One region of the Rhodococcus sp. NPDC127593 genome, then DNA from elsewhere that is predicted to be linked to it. Evidence: riboswitches for the same ligand, from Rfam matches in the RefSeq annotation. Region 1 holds a riboswitch; each other region holds the start of a gene.
What was found. Region 1 has a riboswitch for cobalamin ahead of ACFVJ3_RS17225 (cobaltochelatase subunit CobN). Riboswitches for the same ligand answer to the same signal wherever they lie in the genome.
Positions count from the first base shown of each region.

Region 2: it holds a riboswitch for cobalamin, as region 1 does, so the genes downstream of both, ACFVJ3_RS19250 (CbtB domain-containing protein) here and ACFVJ3_RS17225 (cobaltochelatase subunit CobN) in region 1, are expected to answer to the same signal.
Region 3: it holds a riboswitch for cobalamin, as region 1 does, so the genes downstream of both, metE (5-methyltetrahydropteroyltriglutamate--homocysteine S-methyltransferase) here and ACFVJ3_RS17225 (cobaltochelatase subunit CobN) in region 1, are expected to answer to the same signal.

Region 1 is NZ_JBHXWI010000016.1:140,964-145,279, forward strand. It holds gene ACFVJ3_RS17225 (cobaltochelatase subunit CobN) at 1-3,199, opposite strand, end outside; cobalamin riboswitch at 3,255-3,398, opposite strand; gene cobG (precorrin-3B synthase) at 3,405-4,316, shown strand, end outside.
Region 2 is NZ_JBHXWI010000019.1:90,900-95,215, reverse strand. It holds gene ACFVJ3_RS19270 (DsbA family protein) at 190-855, shown strand; gene ACFVJ3_RS19265 (hypothetical protein) at 852-1,307, opposite strand; gene ACFVJ3_RS19260 (DUF5996 family protein) at 1,450-2,391, shown strand; gene ACFVJ3_RS19255 (CbtA family protein) at 2,406-3,200, opposite strand; gene ACFVJ3_RS19250 (CbtB domain-containing protein) at 3,191-3,385, opposite strand; cobalamin riboswitch at 3,408-3,541, opposite strand; gene ACFVJ3_RS19245 (antibiotic biosynthesis monooxygenase family protein) at 3,593-3,907, opposite strand; gene ACFVJ3_RS19240 (alpha/beta fold hydrolase) at 3,940-4,316, shown strand, end outside.
Region 3 is NZ_JBHXWI010000048.1:63,086-67,401, reverse strand. It holds gene metE (5-methyltetrahydropteroyltriglutamate--homocysteine S-methyltransferase) at 1-1,072, opposite strand, end outside; cobalamin riboswitch at 1,199-1,407, opposite strand; gene ACFVJ3_RS35430 (response regulator) at 1,533-2,141, opposite strand; gene ACFVJ3_RS35425 (sensor histidine kinase) at 2,138-3,253, opposite strand; gene ACFVJ3_RS35420 (ABC transporter permease) at 3,273-4,049, opposite strand; gene ACFVJ3_RS35415 (ABC transporter ATP-binding protein) at 4,049-4,316, opposite strand, start outside.

The sequences.
Region 1 (4,316 bases):
CGATGTATGCCTCGGGCGACTTCCCGGTGAGCGCCCGCACGGTCGCGACCATTCCGCCGTGGTACTGGAAGTAGTCGTCGGCGTCGGCGATGTCGTGTTCGCGGGTGTCGGTGTTCTTGGCCGCCACGGTAATTCGCCGGTATGCGGTCCGCATGTCGTCGGCGGCGGGTGCGCCGTCGAGTCCGCGGCCGTACGCGAAACCACCCCACGTGGTGTACACGTCGGCGAGGTCGGCGTCGCCGCGCCAGCTCTTGGAGTCGATCAGCTGCAGCAGTCCGGCCCCGTAGGTGCCCGGCTTCGACCCGAAGATGCGGGTGGTCGCCCGCCGTTCGTCGCCGTGCTCGGCGAGATCCGCCTGCGCGTGTGCGCGCACGAAGTTGCTCTCCGCCGGTTCGTCCAACGCGGCGACGAGCCGGACGGCGTCGTCGAGCAACGCCAGGACGTGGGGAAACGCATCACGGAAGAAGCCACTGATCCGGACCGTGACGTCGATACGCGGCCGGCCCAGTTCCTCGAGGTCGATCACCTCGAGGTTCACCACGCGGCGGCTCGCCTCGTCCCACACCGGACGCACACCGAGGAGCGCGAAGACCTCGGCGATGTCGTCTCCGGAGGTGCGCATTGCGGACGTGCCCCACACGGACAGACCCACCGAGCGCGGCCACTCTCCGTGATCGGACTTGTAGCGGTCCAGCAACGATTCGGCCATCGCCTGGCCGGTCTCCCAGGCGAGCCGGGACGGTACGGCCTTCGGGTCGACGGAGTAGAAGTTGCGGCCCGTCGGGAGCACGTTGATCAGCCCGCGCAGCGGCGAACCGCTCGGCCCGGCGGCGATGAAGCCGCCGTCGAGTGCGTGCAGCACCTGCGCGATCTCGTTGTCGGTCTCCCGCAGCCGGGGCACCACCTCGGTGGCGGCGAAACGGAGAATCTTCGCGACGGTGGCGTCGGCGGTGAGCGTGTCGGCGGCGTCCGGTTCCCAGTCGGCGTCGTGCATGCCCTGCACCAGTGCGTGCGCCTGCTGCTCGATGTCGTCTACGCGGGTACGGGATTCGTCGCCGTCCTCGCTGAGGCCGAGCGCCTCGCGGAGTCCGGGGACGTTCTGCTCGCCGCCCCACATCTGCCGGGCGCGCAGCATCGCGAGCACCAGTTCGACCTCGGCGTCGTCGCGGGGGGCCGCACCGAGGATGTGGAGGCCGTCACGGATCTGGACGTCCTTGATCTCGCACAGCCAGCCGTCGACGTGCAGCAGCATGTCGTCGAACACGTCCTCGTCGGGACGTTCCTGCAGTCCGAGGTCGTGGTCCATCTTCGCGGCGCGCATCAGCGTCCAGATCTGCTGGCGAATGGCCGGCAGCTTGGACGGGTCGAGCGCGGAGATGTTCGAGTGCTCGTCGAGGAGCTGCTCGAGTCGCGAGATGTCGCCGTAGCTCTCGGCGCGGGCCATCGGCGGGATCAGGTGATCGACGAGCGTCGCGTGGGCGCGGCGCTTGGCCTGCGTGCCCTCCCCCGGATCGTTGACCAGGAACGGGTAGATCAGCGGCAGGTCGCCGAGCGCGGCGTCGGTGCCGCACGACGCGGACATGCCGAGTGTCTTGCCGGGCAGCCATTCGAGGTTGCCGTGCTTGCCGAGATGGACAACGGCGTCGGCGCCGAAACCGCCGGCGGCGGCATCCGCGGCGATCCACCGGTAGGCGGCGAGGTAGTGGTGGCTCGGTGGCAGGTCCGGGTCGTGGTAGATCGCGACCGGCTTCTCCCCGAATCCGCGCGGCGGCTGCACCATCAGCACGAGATTCCCGAACTGCATTGCGGCGATGACGATTTCACCGGCGGGATCCTGCGAGCGGTCGACGTACAGTTCGCCCGGCGCCGGTCCCCAGTGCTCCTCGACGCCCTCGCGCAGTTCCGCGGGCAGCGCCGAGAACCACTCGCGGTAGCGGGCGGCGGAGATCCGGATCGGGTTGCCCTCGAGCTGTTCCGCGGTCAGCCAGTCCGGGTCCTGGCCGCCGGCGGCGATGAGGGCATGGATCAGCGCGTCGCCGTCCTGGGCTGCGAGACCGGGCACTGAGTCCGGCCCGTCCGCGGGGCCCAGGTCGTATCCGGCGGCTCGCATCTCGGTGAGCAACCTGATGGCACTGGCCGGGGTGTCGAGACCGACGGCGTTGCCGATGCGGGCGTGCTTCGTCGGGTACGCCGACAGCATCAGAGCGATCCGGCGGTCGGATGCGGGGATGTGCCGGAGTCGGGCGTGCCGGACGGCGATGCCCGCCACCCGGGAGGCGCGCTCGGCGTCGGGAACGTAGGTGGAGAGACCGTCGGCGTCGATCTCCTTGAACGAGAACGGCACCGTGATCAGCCGGCCGTCGAACTCGGGGACCGCGACCTGGGTGGCGACGTCGAGCGGCGACAATCCGTCGTCGTTGGACTCCCACGACTCACGGCTGCTGGTCAGGCACAGTCCCTGCAGGATCGGCACGTCCAGCGCGGCCAGAGCGGCGACGTCCCACGCCTCGTCGTCGCCACCGGCCGAGACGCCGGCCGGCTTGGTGCCGCCGGCGGCGAGCACGGTGACCACCATCGCGTCCGCCCGGCGCAGCGTGTTCAGCAATTCCGGCTCGGCGGTGCGCAGCGACGCACAGAAGATCGGCAGCGGAGTGCCGTCAGCCGCCACGACGGCGTCGCACAGCGCCTCGATGTAGCGGGTGTTCCCGGCCAGGTGCTGGGCGCGGTAGTAGAGAACGGCGATTGTGGGGCGCTCCGGGTTCGCATCGGGAGCGAACGGCGCGACACCCCAGCTCGGCAGGTGGACCGGCGCCTCGAAACCGTGACCGGTCAGCAGCACGGTGTCCGACAGGAAGTGATGCAGCTGGGCGAGGTTGTCGGCGCCGCCCTCGGCGAGATAGTTGTGTGCCTCCGCCGAGACACCGGCGGTGACGGTCGAGCACTCCATCAGTTCGGCGTCCGGGGCATGCTCGCCGCCGAGGACCACCACGGGCAGTCCGCTGGCCAGGACCGCGGCGAGGCCCTCTTCCCACGCCCGGCGGCCGCCGAGGATGCGCACCACGACCAGGTCGGCGCCGTGGAGCAGCCCCGGCAGATCCTCCTCGACCAGCAGCCGGGCCGGGTTGGCCCAGCGATAGTCCGCCCCGCTGGCGCGTGCGCTGAGCAGGTCGGTGTCGGAGGTGGAGAGCAGCAGGATCACGTGTGGAGCCTTCCTGGGGGTGTCGCGCCCCGTGGCAGTGGTCCCGTGCGGAACCGTAGGTCGGAGGACGGCAGGTGAGGGTCTGGCTCGCCCACCGGTTTCGGCGAGCTCACAGTGGCGCGACCGCGCCGGATTTTCACCGGCTTCCTCTCCTGCTGCCGCAAGTGCTGGTGATGCTACCTGGGGCCGGACGTAACCTGGGACCATGGTCGACTCCCGTTCCCGCCCCGATGCATGCCCCGGCGCGCTGCAGGTCCACCAGGCCGCGGACGGTGCGCTCGCCCGGGTGCGCCTCCCCGGAGGTGTGCTGACCTCTCCCCAGCTGCAGACCCTCGCGGAATCGGCCCGCGACCTCGGGAGCGGCGAGATCGAACTGACCTCCCGCGGCAACGCGCAACTGCGGGCGGTCCGCGACCCGCAGGAGTTCGCCCGCCGCCTCGCCGACGCGGGCCTCCTGCCGTCGGAGACGCACGAACGGGTCCGCAACATCCTCGTCTCACCGCTGACCGGCCGGATCGGTGGTCTCGCGGACCTTCGGGATCTGGTCGACGAACTCGATCGGACGTTGTGCGCGGACTCCGCGTTGGCGGACCTGCCGGGCCGCACCCTGTTCACCCTCGACGACGGGCGCGGCGACGTCTCGGCGCTCGGCGGCGATTTCGGCGTCCATGCGGTGAGCGAGACGGAGGTCGCCCTGGTTCTCGCCGGTCGCGACAGCGGCGCCCGGGTCACGACGACGGAATCGGTGACGGTGCTCCTCGACGCCGCCCGCGTCTTCCTGGAACTGCGCGATCAGCACTGGCGGCTGTCCGAGATCGCCGACGGTGCCGAACGGACCCTGTCGGCATTGGCGCTCGCACCGACCGCCGACCCGGTGAGCGGGTTCGACGAGCATCGGCCACCGATCGGATGGCTGGACCAACCGGACGGCACCGTGACCCTCGGCGGCGGTCTCGCGTTCGGGACCCTCGACGCCCGGCTGGCGGAGTTCCTCGCCGCGGTCGAGAAGCCGGTGATCGTCACGCCCTGGAAGTCGGTGTTGCTGTGCGATCTCGACGAGTGGTCCGCCGAGCAGATCGTGCGGGTCCTCGCCCCGATGGGCCTGATCTTCGACGAG
Region 2 (4,316 bases), on a different contig from region 1:
AGCGCCCCTCACTCAGCGGCACGATCGATACGACGTTACTCTCGCCGTGTCGATCCCATCACCGTACCGTTCGGTCGAATCCGGCGTGCGGAAATGCAGCGCGTCGAGCCAAGACAAACGTCGAGCCAAGACAAACACCGTGTCGAACGTGGCGGAACAGAATGCGCCAGCGATTCGTTCCACTGAACTGTGACGATTCAGCAGAACACCGACGGCGACATCGAGATCGAGATCTGGTCCGACGTCGCCTGCCCCTGGTGCTATATCGGCAAGCACCGTTTCCTGTCGGCCCTCGCGGAGTTCGAGGGGCGCGACCGGGTGTATGTGGTGTGGCGGTCGTATCAGCTGTCGCCGGAGACGCCGGTGGGGGAGCGGCGCAGTGAACTCGACGCCCTGGTGGAGCACAAGGGTATGCCTGCCGAGCAGGTCCGTCAGATGTTCGGTCAGGTTGCGCGCACGGCGGCCGACGAGGGGCTGAGTCTCGATTTCGACACCGTGATCGCGGCCAACACCTTCGACGCCCACCGGTTGATCCAGCTGGCGGGCGACGAACGAGATGCCGTGGTGGAGGCGCTGTTCCGCGCGCACTTCGGTGAGGGAGCCGTGATCGACGACCGTGAGGTGCTCGTCGACATCGCGGCGCGGGCCGGGCTCGATGCCGACACCGTGCGCGCCGAACTCGAGTCCGATGCCGGTGCGGACGCGGTCCGCGCCGACCTCGAGACCGCCCGTCGACTGCAGGTGTCGGCGGTGCCGTTCTTCGTCGCGAACCGCCGAATCGCCGTGTCCGGCGCGCAGCCGAAGGACGTGTTCCTGCAGCTTCTGACGCAGGCGAGCGCAGCGCCGGTGAACTAGCGGCGCGCGAAGTACCGGTTGGCGTCGGGCCGGAACATGAGTGCCACCGCACCGATCACCGCCACGAGATGGGTGAGCCGGGCGGTCGCGATCACCGCGACGTCGAGCGTCACACCGGTGACGGCGGACATCGGGTCGTTGCCGGCCGACACCCAGGCGATCGGTTCCATCACGAGCGAAGCGACGCCGAACACGCCGAGACCGATCGCGAGGGTGTTCCGCGCCCACGCCCTGCCACTGCGGAAACGGGTCATGACGAACAGCACCGCGCCGTAGACGACGACGCGGACCGCGAGTTGTCCGGCGAGGCTCCCGACGTCGGCGTCCGGGCCCTGCAATGCCGTCGACGCGTGCGCGATGGCCTCGACCACGCCGGCGAACAAGGCGAGTCCGAGCAGCCAGTACGCGCGCTCGACCGGCTGCGGGACCGAGGGTGCAGTGCGAGTGGTCATGTCTCCATGCTGGTATCGGTGACGTCGCGGCACATCACCCCGGAGAGTGGAGTCCACCCCTACCCGGGTATCGGTGCGACGCGCTTGCCATCACCCCGGACGAGGGGCACATTGAAATGCACGTCGTCGGCAGGGAGGCACTGTGCGCGAGCAGACACGATCCGGAGATGCATGGCCGGCGTTGAAGGTGGACGACTGGACGTCGACGCGGGACACCCTGCACATGTGGACGCAGATAGTCGGGAAGATCCGCTTGGCCCACGCACCGTTGATCAACCACTGGTGGCAGGTCCCGCTGTACGTGAGCCCCCGCGGTCTCACGACGTCGACGATCCCGTACGACACCGACTGTTTCGACATCGAATTCGACTTCGCCGACCACCGACTGGTGATCCGCACGAGCACGGGCGGCACCGGGACGATTGCCCTCGAACCGAAGTCGGTGGCCGATTTCTATGCGGAGACGATGGGCACGCTGGCCGAACTGGGTGTGGCGACGACCATTCTGGCCCGGCCCAACGAGGTGGACCCCGCAGTTCCGTTCGCGGAGGACACCCAGCACTGTTCGTACGACGGGGAGTCGGTGCACCAGTTCTGGCGGCAGCTCGTGCAGGCAGACCGCGTCCTACACGAGTTCCGTTCCCATTTCATCGGGAAGGTCAGTCCCGTGCACTTCTTCTGGGGTGCGCTCGACCTGGCCTGTACACGGTTCTCCGGGCGAACCGCACCGACTCACCCTGGCGGAGCACCGAACTGCGGAGACTGGGTGATGGTCGAGGGCTACTCGCACGAGCTGAGCAGCTGCGGTTTCTGGCCCGGTGGTGGTGTCGAAGGCGCGTTCTACGCGTACGCCTATCCGGAACCGGACGGCTTCGCCGACTACCCGGTCGGGCCTGAAGGAGCTTTCTACAGCAAGGAGAACGGGCAGTTCCTGCTGCCGTACGAGACCGTCCGCACCGCAGACGATCCCGATGCCGCACTGCTGAAGTTCCTGCACAGCACGTACGACGCGGCCGCCGAGCGGGGTGGCTGGGACCGGGCCGCCCTGGAGGCGGACCCGGCCCGATGGGACAGATCCCGCTGACCCCGAGAGGCGGGTCAGGCGGCGTTTGCCGTCGCGGGCGTCGTGGCCCGGGTGGCACGCTCCGTGAGGAACGCGAAGGCCAGTCCGAGAACCAGCCACAACGTGGCCTGCGTCGCGAGGGACGACAGGCGGAACTGCCACAGCAGCACTGCGGGGAAGTCGTCGCCCACTTCGTTGACGGTGGGCAGAACGAGGTATCCGATGGTCACCACCGCGAGGAAGGCGAGAACCGGCGCCGCGATCCGCACCGACAGGAACTCCTGCGCTGCGACGGCCTTCGCCGCGAAGACGGAGGCCACCACCGCGAGCAGGCCCAGCACGACTGCGGCGAGCCACAGCCAGGTGCGCTGGGTGATCGTTTCGGGGTCTCCGACAGCGGGCGGGTTGGCGGGGTACTTGAAGAACGGCACCGCCTCGATTGCCAACCAGCCCAACGTGGCCAGTGTCAGCCCGAGCAACGGCCCCGACAGCGTCGTCACCCGACGCGCGTAGTTCGCGACGACGGCGAAGATCGCTCCCAGAGCCAGGCCCGCGAGGGACGTGGCGAGGAACAGTCCGAAGCGCTGTCCGTCACGGCTGACCAGTGCTTCTTCCTCGTCGTGCGAGTGCCCGGCCGGCTCTTCTGCCTGGGTGGCGTCGTGCGAGTGGACTTCGGCTTCGGAAGCGCTGTGCGACTCTTCGATCGCGATGGCCGCATCGATGTGTGACTCACCGAGGACGAAGGCGACGCCACCGGCCAGGATGCCTGCGATCAGGCCGGCCAGCAGACCACGGATGAGGAGTTTCGCGAAGGAATCGGTCAGTGGCATGGCAGACCCAGGAGGTGGCGGCCGTCGTGCATCAATTCATGCATGTACATGCCACTGCGCGAAATCGCGCCCTGGTCGAAACCAACGAGATAGAGAGCGAGCATCGCGAACAGAACGATCGCGAAAGAGATGACGGCGAGGCGGGTCGTGTCGACCGACGAGCCGGGTGCGTAGGCGAGTGCCATAGTTCCTCCTGGGATTTCGCGTCCCCTAGGTCCAGGCGATGGCCGCAGTATCTGGCTGTCGAGGTGGCTCCCGTGAAGGACTACTCCGATTTACAGTGGCGCGACCGCTCCGGGATTGCACCGGATTCCTGCCGAACCATCGCTTTGTCCTGCGAACTTTTGCACCCGGCGGGCCGCCGTGTCAATCCTCCCGCTCGGCCCCGACTCTCAGCTCTTGCTCGCCGCCGCGACGTCGAGCACGACCTCGAACTCGAGCAGGGAAGCTCCGGACGCCACCGGCTTCTTCTGCTCACCGGCGTGTGCTTCCCTGGCCGGACCGTCGCGCCACGCCGCGAATGCCTCTTCGCTCTCCCACTGGGTGACGACGAAGTAGCGGCTCTCGCCCTTGACTGGGCGCAGAAGCTGGAAGCCGAGGAAGCCGGGGGAGTTCTCCACGGCGTGCGCCCGCGCCGCGAAGCGCTTCTCGAGTTCGGGGCCCGCGCCCTCGGGAATTTCGATTGCGTTGATCTTCACCACTGCCATGCGGGCGAGGTTACTCCGCTAGCGTCGGAGGGGTGGCGGGTGAGAGTGCGTTGCACGACGAGGGCGGGACGGGACAGCCGATTCTGCTCCTGCACGGGCTGATGGGCAGCGCGCGGACGTGGGGGCGGCACGTGCCGTGGTTGCGCGAACACGGCCACGTCTTCACCTTCGACGCCGCAGGTCACGGCAGGCCCGCACCGTCGCGGTTGACGACGGAAGCATTCGTGGAAGACCTGGTCGTCGCGCTCGCGCCCTTCGCCGGGCCGTGGGTGGTGATCGGTCATTCGATGGGCGCCCTGCACGCGTGGTGCCTGGCGGCCGAACACCCGGAGAAGGTGTCGGCGCTCGTGCTCGAAGACATGGCCCCCGACTTCCGGGGCCGTACCGCCGCGGACTGGGCGGCGATGAT
Region 3 (4,316 bases), on a different contig from region 1:
CGAGCGTGACGACCTCGCGGACCTTCTCGGTCCCGAACGCCAGCCACGACCGCAGCGCCTTGTCGAGGCCGGTTTCCGCGTCGAGCGTGTACGGGACGTGCAGCAGCGAGCACGACGTCGAGACGGCGAGCGAGCCGGTGCTGCCCAGCAGGGTGCCGAGCGAGGCCAGTGCCGCGTCCAGGTCGGTGCGCCAGATGTTGCGTCCGTCGACGACGCCGGCAACGACGTGCTTGCGGGTCAGATCGGGAACCGTGGCGAGAGTGTCGGATCCGGCGACCAGGTCGATCGCGATTCCCTCGACACCGGTCGAGGCGATCGCGGGGAGTGCATCGCCGAGGCTGCCGAAGTAGGACGCGACGAGGATCGCCGGTCGCGACGCGACCGCGGACAACCGGTCGTAGGCTCGCTTGGCCGCCGCGATCTCCTCCGGTGTGCGGTCGGCGACGAGCGCGGGTTCGTCGACCTGCACCCACTCGGCGCCCGCGTCGGCGAGCCGGCCGAGCAGGTCCGCATACAGCGGGACGAGTTCGTCGAGGCGGTCGAGGAGGGGTGCGTCCGAGCCGACGGCCTTCGACAGCAGCAGGAACGTGACCGGACCCACCACCACCGGTCGGGCCGGAATGCCCAGGGCACGTGCCTCTTCGAGTTCGCGGAGCACCTTCGCCGGGTCGAGGGCGAACGTCGTCGACGGGGAGATCTCCGGCACCAGATAGTGGTAGTTGGTGTCGAACCACTTGGTCATCTCGAGCGGGGCGACCGTGTCGTTGCCGCGGGCGGCGGCGAAGTAGCGGTCGAGGTCGTTCTCGATGCCGGCGACACGGTCGGGCAGGGCACCGAGCATCGCCGCGGTGTCCAGCACATGGTCGTAGTACGAGAACGTGTTGACGGGAACGGAGTCGAGCCCGGCATCGCGCAGGCTCGTCCAGGTCTGGCGTCGCAGATCCCGGGCGAGAGCGTCGAGCGCTTCGGCGTCGAGGCGTCCGGCCCAGTACGACTCGACGGCCTTCTTCAGTTCGCGATTCGGACCGATGCGAGGTGAGCCCAGCACGGTCGCGGTGAAAGTGAATGTCACGGTATCTCCAGTTGCGTACGCGGTACGGCTACCACCGGCAAACGGGTACACCTCTCGAGCCCAGGGACGTGCTGCAGCGCGAGAAGGTCTACACGCCCAATCCACGAGGCGGTCACCGTCGGGCACGGCGTGCCCGACACAGTCGGCAGGTCTTCGGACTCGCAGGCAGCCGGTGTGAAATCACACCGGACCTAGTGGCCGTCGCTTCCCAGGCTGTGTGCCCAGTGCATGGTGACGGCGGTCGTTCCTGCTCACCGCTGCGGGACAGTCCCGGATTCTCACCGGGTTCCCTCTCACACGCGAACTCCGGGGAGTCCGACGTGCTTCGACGCCAGGTGCGGTCTTCGGGGCTCCTCACGACCGTGCCGGGCGAACCAGCTGCACGGGCCAGCATAGGCCTTCGGCCCGTGCGCCTTTTTGGTAGCCCCAACTACCAAAAAGGCGCACGGGCGCGAAGCGCCTAAAGCCAGCCGTTCGACTCCGCGGCGCGGACGGCCTCGGCGCGGGTGCTGGCCCCGGTCTTGCCGATCGCCGCCGACAGATGGTTGCGCACGGTACCTGCGGACAGGAACAGTGCGGCCGCGATCGACGCGACCGGCGCACCGTCCCGCGCCGCCCGCAGCACGTCGGTCTCGCGGTCGGTGAGCGGCGATTCCCCGCTGACGAGGCTGTCGGCGGCGAGAGCGGGGTCGACGACGCGCAGCCCGGCATGGACGCGACGTACGGCGTCGGCGAGCTGCCGGGCCGGGGTGTCCTTCACGACGAACCCCGACGCACCAGCCTTGAGTGCCTTGCGCAGGTAGCCGGGACGACCGAACGTCGTCACGATCAGGACGCGGGTCTGCGGCACCTCGTCCCGCAGTGCCGCGGCCGCGGCGATCCCGTCCAGACCGGGCATTTCGACGTCGAGCAGCGCGACGTCGGGGGAGTGCTCGCGCGCCGCCGCGACGACCTCGTCGCCGCGCCCGACCTCCGCGACGACCGTCAGGTCCGCCTCCAGGTCCAGCAGGGCGGCGAGGGCCCCGCGGACGAGTGCTTGATCGTCGGCGAGCAGCAGCCGGATCGTCACGGGACCTCTTCCGTCAGCACGTGCAACGAGAATCCGCCGGGTTGCGGATGGGTGATGACGACCCGGGCTCCGGCGGCGGCGGCGCGCTCCCGAAGGCCCACCAGCCCGTTCCCGTGCGCGGATTCACTACAGCCGGAGCCGTCGTCGACGACGGTGACCTCGCGTTCACCCACCGTGACCGAGCAGTGCGTCGCACCGCTGTGCCGGACCACGTTCGTGACACCTTCGCGGACCGTCCACGCGAACAACTCGCGCAGCCCGGTGGGCACCGACTCGGTGCTGTTGGGCAGCTCGGCCTCGATTCCGGCCGACCGCAGCGCTTCCCCGGCCCGGGCGATCTCCACCGGAAGCGACAGTCCCCGGATTCCCTGCACGGCCTGCCGGACATCCGCGAGCGCGTCGCGGGAAAGACGTTCCAGGTCTGCCACTTCCGTGCGGGCCCGGTCGACGTCGATGTCGAGGAGCCGGCCCACGAGTTCGGCCTTGACGGTGATGACGGTGAGGGAGTGCCCGAGGATGTCGTGGAGGTCGCGGGCCATCCGGGTGCGTTCCTCCTGCACCGCGAGTCGTTCGCTCTTCTCCCGTTCCCGGAGGAGTTCGATGTTGCGGTTGATCAGCTTGGTCACCCCGAACATCGCGAACGCGGCCGCGCAGACCCCCAGCGAGAGTCCGGTGCCCGACCCCCAGTCCATCACCGCGGAGATCACTTCCACGAGAACCGCGACGGTCAGGGCGGTGATCCCGCCGAGCCACGCGGGGAACAGCATGACCGCGGAGACCGCGAGGAAGACGGCGGCGGACAGACCCGACGACCCGACAGCGACCACCATGACGGCTGCGAGCCCGAACAACGCCACCACGAGCGGCACCGCCTGGTTCAGCGGTGGCCGAAACTCGTTGTGCGCGCGCCGGGTATGCGACCACCGGAACATCGCGAGGTACGTCACCGCGAAGGCGAGCGTGGCGATCATCCCGATCCAGCCGCGGACGTGATCGCGGTCGTTCCAGCCGTCGAGCAACGGCTGGAACAGGAAGATCGTCCACGCGGCGGCGAAAACGAATCCGAAACGGCCCCATCGTCTGGTCACGACGGGGCCGTCCGGGGTGGTCACGGAAGTCACGATACCGCCGTCACACTCGCTCGGTGTCGCGCTGGAACCGCCAGGCCGCACCGCCGACGAAGATCGCCAGCCAGACCGCGACGTTGAGGAGCCACGTCCACTGCATCGCATCGCCGGTGAGCGGTGCGTGCACCAGCTGACTCAGCCCGTACGTGGGCATGAACTGCGCGATCGACGCCCACACCGAACCGTCCTGCAGCGGCATGAACAGCCCGCCCGCGAAGCCGAGCACGGCGAGCCCGGGGCCCAGGATCTGCATCACGTTCTCGCTCGGCAGCAGGTATCCCATGAACAGGCCGAACGCGGCGAACACTGCGGACCCGAGCCAAGTGATCAGGGCCGTCGTGAACCACAGGGACGTGTCCATCTGGACGGACGTGAACGCGCCCACGAGGTAGACGACGCCGACGGCCCCGAGCCCGAGCATCATCGCGACGAGCACCTTGACGAAGATGTAGACCCCGGGGGACAAGGGGGTGAGCCGCAACTGCCGGCTCCACCCGGACGCCCGTTCCACCGACACCATCGCGCCGCCGCTCGTCGTCGCGATCATCGCGCCGTACAGCGCCATGCTGATCATCACGTACGCCGAGACGTTCCCGTTGCCTGCGCTCTCACCCGAGTAGCTCGGGTTCAGGCCGAAGATGAGGAAGAAGACGACCGGCATGACGAGAGTGATGATCATCGTGCGCCGATTGCGCAGGAGCCGGCGCAGTTCGAGGCCGAGGAGGGTGGTGTTGAGTCCGCCGAGCGGGGGAACGCGGCGGGGTGCGGCGAGGGTGGTCATCAGTTCGATCCTTCCGTCCCGGAGTCGTCGGAGGTGAGTGCGATGAACGCATCTTCGAGTCCTCGGGAGACGATTTCGAGGTCGCAGGCAGGCGTCTGCGTGAGGAGATGACGGGCCACGGCGTCGGTGTCCGTCGAGTGGACGAGGACGCTGTCACCGCGAACCTCGATGCTGTCGGCGGCGGGAATCGCGAACAGCTGTTCCCTGTCGGCGCTCGGGTAGTGAGCGCGCACCGTGCGTCCCGCGGCCAGTGCCTTCACCTCGGCG